Regions from separate parts of the Chryseobacterium sp. CS3K3.1 genome, predicted to be linked through region 1. Evidence: riboswitches for the same ligand, from Rfam matches in the RefSeq annotation. Region 1 holds a riboswitch; each other region holds the start of a gene.
What was found. A riboswitch is a leader RNA that binds a small molecule or an ion and turns the genes downstream of it on or off. The one in region 1 is predicted to bind S-adenosylmethionine.
Positions count from the first base shown of each region.

Region 2: another riboswitch for S-adenosylmethionine. It lies ahead of AC5YGI_RS16755 (alpha/beta fold hydrolase); the one in region 1 lies ahead of AC5YGI_RS00300 (SusC/RagA family TonB-linked outer membrane protein).
Region 3: another riboswitch for S-adenosylmethionine. It lies ahead of AC5YGI_RS09580 (TonB-dependent receptor plug domain-containing protein); the one in region 1 lies ahead of AC5YGI_RS00300 (SusC/RagA family TonB-linked outer membrane protein).

Region 1 is NZ_JCAKRV010000001.1:68,321-71,464, forward strand. Features, by position in the region: gene AC5YGI_RS00300 (SusC/RagA family TonB-linked outer membrane protein) at 1-1,244, opposite strand, end outside; SAM riboswitch class I at 1,328-1,425, opposite strand; gene AC5YGI_RS00305 (type II 3-dehydroquinate dehydratase) at 1,670-2,077, shown strand; gene AC5YGI_RS00310 (hypothetical protein) at 2,115-2,555, shown strand; gene pckA (phosphoenolpyruvate carboxykinase (ATP)) at 2,604-3,144, opposite strand, start outside.
Region 2 is NZ_JCAKRV010000018.1:93,577-96,720, reverse strand. Features, by position in the region: gene AC5YGI_RS16760 (ACT domain-containing protein) at 1-623, opposite strand, end outside; gene AC5YGI_RS16755 (alpha/beta fold hydrolase) at 629-1,567, opposite strand; SAM riboswitch class I at 1,629-1,735, opposite strand; gene AC5YGI_RS16750 (MGH1-like glycoside hydrolase domain-containing protein) at 1,924-3,144, shown strand, end outside.
Region 3 is NZ_JCAKRV010000008.1:91,255-94,398, forward strand. Features, by position in the region: gene AC5YGI_RS09575 (outer membrane beta-barrel protein) at 1-1,264, opposite strand, end outside; SAM-I-IV-variant riboswitch at 1,383-1,480, shown strand; gene AC5YGI_RS09580 (TonB-dependent receptor plug domain-containing protein) at 1,778-3,144, shown strand, end outside.

The DNA.
Region 1 (3,144 bases):
TCTTTATTTTCGTTTTTATCTAAAGGCAACGTTGCAGCAGCATTCTGATTTTGAAGTGCATTTGTGGGCCTGTATTTTCCAAAATCATAAATAGGATTTCCATCAGCATCCAAAACATAAGTGCCGTCAGCATTTCTTTCATAATAAGGATAGAATGAAGGAATGAATCTTGCGGCATTGATGATATTGCTCGCTTTTGAATCCGAAGAAGTAGGCGCCTGCTGAATACTGTTCGTATAGCTTAAGTTGACTCCAACATTCAGCCATTTTTTAACTTCGGAATTAATTTTCAGTCTGGTATTATATCTTTTAAAACCGGATTCAATGGCCATACCTTTGTCGTCCAGATAACCAAGGGAAAAGAAGTAATTACTTTTCTCACTTCCTCCGCTGATATCAAGATCCACCTGGTTTCTTGATGCTACTCTCTGTAGAATATCTCTCCAGTCATCATTCCAGAGTGGTGAAGCACCAGGCAATAATTTCCCATCTGTTCCCACCGGTTTTGGATAAGCAGTTCCATATGGGTTAATTCCAAGAGTAGAAACAAGATTATCTGTTGCCATCTGAGCAGCCTGCTGGGAAGAAACTTTACCGGACTGATATCCGTTTCTCAACGCTTCCCAATATAATTGAAAGTACTGATCTGTGTTTACCTGTTCATAATCTTTGACAGCTCTTCCTGAGAATCCCTGGCTGATATTAAAATTAACTTTTGCTTCTCCTTTTTTACCTGATTTTGTAGTAATGATGATGATCCCGTTTGCCCCTCTTGAACCATACAGAGCACTTGCTGTAGCATCTTTCAAAACACTGATGGATTCAATATCACTTGGGCTGATAGAGTTAATATTTCCGTCAAAAGGAATTCCATCCACTACATATAAAGGATCACTGGAAGCACTGATGGAACCGATTCCTCTGATTCTGATAGTAGAAACCGCACCCGGCTGCCCTGAGGCACTGGTAGTCTGAATCCCTGCAACCTGCCCTTCCAATGCTTTGGTAATATTGGTGACAGGTCTGTTATTGATTTTATCACTGGAAATGGTGGCTACAGAACCGGTATAGCTGTTTCTTTTTGCTTTTCCGTAAGCTACCACAACTACTTCATCAAGCTCCTTTTCATGAAGACTATCTTTTTTCAGTCTGGAATTCTGTGCATTTACACTGGTGACTCCCAGAAAGAAAGCAGCAACCGGAGGAATCCATACTTGGGCACTAAATAATTTTTTACTAATCATAATCAATTTTATTTACCATATATTAAAATTTTGCCCTTTGCAGAAAAGTCAGCAAAGGGCATCGATAAATACGATAAACCAAATGCTTATTTTTCCTTAAAAGGCTGAATGTAACACCTTGCCCACGGGTAGGTTGTCAAGACTTCACAGGGTCAGTTCCCTCCATCTTTCTTTATAAGCCGATCGAAATATGGTTGCAAAGCTAAAAACTTTTAGTCTACAAAACAAGTAGACTTATATTTTTTTCATGATAATATTTTAACAATTAACATAAAATTTTAATAAAAGCCATAACAATAAGGAGTTGCGACTGTTATCATTTTTTCACACATGACAAATATCATTATCAATAATTCAATGGAATAAAAATTCAGCATCACTTAATTTTTATGTAATTAATTAAAAAAACTTTTTAATTTTATAGAATGAAAGTTTTAATCATCAATGGCCCTAACCTCAATCTGTTGGGCACAAGAGAACCTGAAATCTATGGAAATGTTTCTATGGAAAATTATTTGGAAATTTTAAAATCCGAGTTTCAATCTCATGAATTAAAATATTATCAGTCAAATATTGAAGGAGAGCTTATCAACAAGCTTCAGGAAGATGACTTTGATGCCGTTGTGATTAATGCGGGAGCTTTTACCCATTATTCTTATGCAATAGCTGACTGTTTGAAAAACATCAGAAAACCAAAGGTTGAAGTTCATATCAGTAATATCTACAAAAGAGAAGAATTCAGGCAGAAGTCTGTAACGGCAGCCAATACGGATGCGGTTTTATCTGGTTTTGGGATGGATGGGTATAGATTGGCTTTATTAAGTTTAAAATAATTCTAGTAATTTCCCGCAGCTAGTTATCGATAAATTTATGAAAATAAATGATAAAATTTACTGTAAAGATGTTGGGGTCTATTCCGGTCAATTAACAAAAAGAGAATCCTATATTATTAAAGAAATAAATGATGCAAATGTAAGGATTCAAAATAATGAAGGAAGGCTGAGATGGTATTCGAAATTTTATTTTAGTTTAAATAATGAACCGGAAATAATTTCGATTAACATAGATGATACAATAGAAAATATTGAATCTGATGCCATAGAAGTAACCATTACATTTTCTGATAAAGCAAAATATTGGATGACCTTCACAACTCCAAAGTATTTAGATAAGATGTTAGATGAAGAGTCTTATTTTTCTTCAAAGCACTTTATCATCATAAAATCTCTAACTGAAGAATCAATCAAATTAACAGTTCTAAAACTGGATGAACAGAATGAGTTGATTGAAAACTGTAAAAAATATGAATAAAAAACGCCTCATCATTGATGAGGCGTTTTGTTTGTTGATTGGTAAGTATTAAATAGTTTGTTCCTGCAATTGAGGTCCTGAAGCAACTAACTTCTTACCTTCTTCAGTATCACAGTACTGCTCAAAATTCTTGATATATCTTGAAGCAAGATCTTTTGCTTTTTCTTCCCATTCTGAAGCACTTTCATAAGTATCTCTAGGATCTAAAATACCTGTAGAAACATTTGGCAATTCAGTAGGAATTTCAAGGTTCATGATCGGAACCTGAGTTTTAGGAGCATTATCAATAGAACCGTCAATGATGGCATCAATGATTGCTCTGGTATCTTTCAGAGAAATTCTCTTTCCGGTACCATTCCAACCTGTGTTCACCAGATAAGCTTTAGCTCCGTGCTCCTTCATTTTACCAATTAATGTTTTAGAATACATTGTTGGGTGTAAGGTAAGGAACGCTTCACCAAATGCAGGTGAGAAAGATGGTTGTGGCTCTGTAATTCCTCTTTCAGTTCCTGCTAATTTTGATGTATAACCGCAAAGGAAGTGGTATTGAGCCTGATCTTCATTCAGGATAGAAACCGGAGGAAGTACT
Region 2 (3,144 bases), on a different contig from region 1:
AACCCTTTTTTGTTGAAGGCAATTTTCTTTGAGTTGGCTACTGCAACTACTTTAAGGTCTATTTTTTTACGTTTTTTAATTTCTTCTGCAGATTCAAGTACCTGTTCTATCAAGGTTTTCCCTACGTTTCCGTGACCAATAATGGCCAGATGAACGGTCTTCGGCTTTTTGAAAATTTCAGATTCTATGATATTTCTTGTTTTTTCATCCTGCGAAGAGGTCACTACGATATTGACTCTGTTTTCTCCTGCCACCTGATTTAAAAGTAACGGGAAAACATTATTTCTTGCCAGCTCAGCAAAAACTTTATTGAAATCTTCTGCTACAAAACCAATCACAGAAACATTATTGATACTATAAATCTGAGAAACTTTTCCTGATTTTCTTTCTGCCTCAAATTCATCAATAAGACAGGCAACTGCTTTTTCTGCATCATTTTCATGAACCAGAATAGAAATTCCGTTTTCTATGGCCTGCTGAGAGATTACTCCTACACTGATACGCGCCAAAGTAAGCGCTTTAAAAATTCGTCCGTCAATCCCGATTTCTCCCAGGAAATCTTCTCCTTCAAATTTGACGATTGATCTGTTCTTCAAAAATTTTATTTCGTTAGCATTTTTCATTACTTCTATAAAATGTTTTTAATGATATTATTTAATTGTTGATATTCCATTAGGAAGGCATCATGCCCGTGTATAGATTGGATCTCGTGATAAGAAACATCTTTATTTTTCTCTTTTAAGTTTTCAAAACACATTCGGATTTCAGAAGCCGGGAAAAATAAATCTGTATCTACGGAGATCATGTGCATTCGTGCCTGAATGTTCTCCAGTGCTGTATCAGCAGCATTTATATTCATTAAGAGATGATTCATCAATTTGTACGCTTTCAAACTAAATCTTTCGTTTAGTGCATTACCATGATAAACCAGCCAGTCTTCTGATTCCAGGCGTTGTTTGTCCTGGTTATATTGGTTTTGAAATCTGTCATTGAGCGACTGCGGTGTTCTGTAGCACAACATGGCATGAATTCTTGCTTTCTGTAATGGTTCTTCCTTATCATTTAATAAAAATTTCTGAACCAGACACTGTGCATGAAGCCAGTCGTGCGTTCTGTAATCGCAGGCAATAGGAATAAAAATCTCAGCAAGATCAGGCTGCTGGGCAAGCATTTCCCAGGCAATCCCTCCTCCCAGAGAGCCTCCTATAATGGCATATAAATTTTTGATCTGTAAAACTTCAAGCCCTTTCAGAAATATCGCAGCGATATCTGAAGGAGTAAAGTCTTCATAATCTTCAATTAAAAAATCGTCGTATCCGTTTCCGGGTATATTAAAACATAGAACAGTATATCGATCAGTATCAACAATCTGATTTTTCCCTACCAGCTGTTTCCACCAGCCTTTTTCTCCGGATACATTTGAGTTTCCGGTGAGAGCATGGTTGATTAAGATAACAGGGGCTGTAAACAGATCTTTCCCAAAGAGCTGATAGCTCAACGGGATATGGTATTCCTTTTGGGAATGAGTTTGATAAGAAAGATTAATATAGTTTAGTTCTGTTTTCAATTCTATTAAATTTTAATACAATTGAAAATGCCACAGGAAATGGCTGAAAAAGAACTTCAGTGAGTTATCTGTCCAAAATTATTTGGTAGAACGTAGCACCTTCTTTGCTTGCGCAAAGGGTTGCTAAGGTTTCATAGGGTCTAATCCCTCAACCTTTCTTGATAACATTTTCAATATTTGAATGAACGAATGGTGCAAAGGTAGTTCTTTTCTTTTAATTTCAAAAAAAAATTATTTTAATATTTAAAAAAGCCCTTAAATACAAGTATTCCAAGACCATATTAATAATTGTTCAGATGAAAAAAATTGGAATTACTTCTCAAAAAAACTAACTTCGTATTGAAAAATGATGCCATATGACCGCCGAAAAAGATAGATTACAAGATACCAAATGGAAAAACTGGGGACCTTATGTAAGCAACCGGCAGTGGGGAAATGTACGTGAAGATTATAGCCCGAACGGGAATGCCTGGAATTTCACCAATCATAATAATGCCGAAAGCTATGCCTACCGCTGGGGTGAAGAAGGCATTGCCGGAATTTCCGATGTAAAGCAACTTTTATGTTTTGCTTTTTCATTCTGGAACAAGAAAGATAAAATGGTAAAAGAACGGTTCTTTGGCCTGAGCAATCCTCAGGGAAACCATGGGGAAGACATCAAAGAAATCTTTTATTACCTGGATAATACGCCTACCCATAGCTATATGAAAATGGTGTATAAATACCCGATCAATGAGTTTCCTTATGATGACATTCTTGCTGAAAATGGAAAACGCAGCAAAAAGGAACCTGAGTATGAGCTTTTCGACACCGGGATTTTTGATAATGATGAATATTTTGATATTTTCATAGAATATTGTAAAGCCGATCACAATGATATTCTGGCCAGGGTGACAGTCTGTAACCGAAGCCAGCATGAGGCACCTATCGTGGTGGCACCTACAGCATGGTTCAGAAATAACTGGAAATGGGGATACAACACCTATAAGGCAGAACTTAATGTTTCTCATGACGGAAGTATCAATATTGCCCACGACAGTATTTCGATAAAGAAGCTGTATTCCAGAAATTCAAATGCACAAAGTGTATTTTGTGATAATGAAACCAATACTTCTAAGCTTTACGGAGCTCCTGCAGTTGAAAACACTTATTTCAAAGACGGAATTAATAATTATATTATCCATCAAACGGATACGGTAAATCCCGAAAAAAGAGGAACAAAGGCTTCTTTTCTGATTGATGAGCTTATCGGAGCCGGAGAATCAAAGGTTTTTGAATTCAGATTGTGCCCGGATGAAGCCGATGAGCCTTTTGAAAACTTTGATGAAATTTTCAATACCCGGCAGGCTGAAGCTGAAGAATTTTATCAGGAGATTCAGAGTGATACCGTTAACGAAGATGAGAGAAATGTACAGAGACAGGCTTTTGCCGGGCTTCTCTGGAACAAACAGTTTTATCATTATAATATCGGAAAATGGCTGAAAGGTGATCCCAATTTTGAAGCGCCAAGAAATTTCAATGAATATGTAAGAAATACGGAGTGGAATCATCTGCACAACAAGGATATTATTTCCATG
Region 3 (3,144 bases), on a different contig from region 1:
AATTTTCAGCACGGGATCCCAACGTGAAATCAAACTTTTTCAGTTTAGCCTGAAATTCTAAATACGTTGAAGCAGTCTGTCTCTGATATTCAAGATTGGTCAGTCTAAAACTTTCTGTATCATAATCCTGTCTTTCATATAATCCTCCAAAACTTACTTTCCCACCATCAAGAAGCTTGATCGGCTGTGCGTAATCTACTTTGAAGTTGGCAATATTCATCACAGATTTATTATTCAGAATATCTTTTAATCCATTGGTAGGGCTATCAAGAGGCTCATTGGGATAAGCTACAAACGTCCCATCCTGAAAGTAATTATCCTGAGAAAATTTGCTGTCTGATCTTGTATACCCAAACTGGAAATCCAGTTTTTGAGATTTGTCAGCAAAACGTTTCTGATAGGTTACAACCGCTTCCTGTCTCAAATTATTGGTATGGGCAACGTCAGAAGAAGTATAAAAAGCTTCTTTTAAATCCTTCGGATTTCTCTTGAACGGTAAATCTCCATGCCCGTCACTTAAAGTATAGTTGTCATTATTATTGTGATAAATATCATAGTTCAATAATAACCTGTCCTGCCCTAAATCAAAAGTCAATCCGGATTTTGCAAAATATCCACGTGCATATCTATCGGTATGACTGCTCAAAAGCTCATCCTGCTGGCCATTCAGCATACTTTCACGGTAATTCTGCCCAACATTCAGCTGCCACCCGAAGTATTTATTTCTGGCATTTAAGTTAACAGAGTTAGTCGTTCTGCTTCTGTATTTGTCATAATTTGTGAAAGAATAATTTCCAGAATAGGTAGCGGTTAAATATTTATTAGCGTTTTTGTTGGTGATAATATTCATAATCGCACCTCCGGAAGTTGCCGGAAACTCAGCACCTGGCTGGGTGATCACTTCAATTCTCTCTACGGAATTGGCGGGCATCCCTTCCAGGAAGGAGTTTAATTCATTGGAAGTGATGTTCAGAGGTCTTCCGTTAAGATATACTTCCAGCATTTTTCCCTGATACATCATCCCGGCAATATCGGTAGATACAAGTCCCGGAAGTTTTTTAATTCCTTCCAGGACGTTTCCGTTATTCAGCTGAGGCTGCTCAGAAAAGTCAAAAATAGTACGGTCTGCTTTTTGTTCAACGGCTTTTTTAGTTTTGGTAATGACTACGCCTTCAATTTGCTTTTCCTGAGGTTTATTACTTTTTTCCTGAGAAAAAATAAGAACGGAGCTTAATAAGGATAAAGCGAAAATTGTTTTTTTCATAATGTTTTTACTGTTATCCGGTTAGACGCTGAAAAAGATAATTTGTTACGCTAAAATGTTGAAAATCGAAAATTTAGGCTAAATTTTTTTTATTTCGGAAATAATTATATCTTTGCCGGGTAATTATCAAGAATCTCTAGATGGGATAGCAACCTGCAAAAACAAGCAAGGTGCTGCAATCGATAAGCCGGATCTTCCGGAAAAAATGTTTATCATTCTGTCATTACTCCCATCTTGAATTTTTGTTTTAAAAGTTAAAATCAAATGTTTAAAGACAAGGGAAATCACATTCCATCAGTAATTTTTTATTCTTCAGATCATGAAGTGAGCCTTCATTACTCTGATATGTTCTCATGCCATTTCTACATGCGCATGTGTTGTTGTTTCTAGCCTTTTCTATTTCTAAAAAATAATACAAACATTTCGAATTCTATGGTAACCTTACAATTTAGGGCTACAGGATCTGTATTGCTTAAAAAACAAATTTCATCAACAAAAAAGTACACAACAAACATGCATAATTTCAAAAAAAGAATTTTTATTCCTTCTATCGTGCTTATTTCTTCATTTTATTACGCACAGACGGACACTTTACAATCAAAGAAAATAGATGATGTGGTTATCCTTGGATCAAGGGGTTCCGGAAGATCTTTGACGGATACTCCTGTTCCGGTGGATATCATTAATATATCTAAAATTTTAAAACAGAGCCCGACGAATAATATCAGCCAGGCTTTAAACTATATCGTACCCTCATTTTCATCCACATCACATACTGTAAATGACGGAACTGATTTTGTGGATCCGGCACTGTTGAGAGGGTTAGGACCGGATCAGGTTTTGGTATTACTCAACGGAAAAAGAAGATATCAGTCTTCACTGATTAATGTTACCCTTACACCGGGAAGAGGTTCTGTGGGAACCGATCTTAATGCAATTCCAGCTTTTGCATTGGAAAAAATAGAGGTTTTAAGGGATGGAGCTGCTGCCCAGTATGGCTCTGATGCGATTGCGGGAGTGATAAACCTCGGACTGAAAAAAAGGCTGGGACTTTCCGGACAGGTATTTTTAGGTGGATATGCCTCACCAGTTGCCAACAATTTCTCCGGAGGGGTAGACGGACAGACTGTTTCTGTAGACCTTAATTATGGAGCTAAAATAGGAAAATCAGGATTTTTTAACATTACAGGTTCTGCGCAATACCGTGATCCTTATTCCAGAGCCGGAGTGAGGGAAGGAGATATTTTCAACGCCTATAATGCGATTAATTACCGGGCATTACAGGATGGAGTGAATATTGACGGGCTCTATAAAAATATTACCAATACTTCCAATACTCAGCAAATCATCAATACCATTAAGCAGTATGCGACTAAGGTTGGATATTTTGCGCCTGATTTCCAATCTCAGATTTCCGGGGCAAACAGCATTTCTGAGCTTCAAAAAATATTGGGCAGAGATTTTACCTCTGAGGAGCTTAATTACAGAGGATTGGAGAGAAAAGACTTCAGTTTGAGAGCCGGACAGTCTAAGCTACAGTCCGGACAGCTCTTCTTCAACTCTGAAATTCCTGTGAATGATGAATGGAAGGTTTATTCATTTGGTGGCTACAGTTACCGCCTTGGAAATGCAGGAGGATTTTACAGGCTTCCGAACAATGAAAGGAATATTAATGCAGTTACTCCCAACGGATATCTGCCTCAGATTGAAGCCACTGTAAATGATTATTCCCTTGCTGCCGGGATTAAAGGAAAATGGGAGGGCTGGAATGTGGATTTCAGTAATACACTCGGGAAAAATGTGTTCGGTTTTGGTGTTGTCAATACTTTTAATGCATCACTTACAGATGGTTCTCCAAGAACTTTTGATGCGGGAGGATC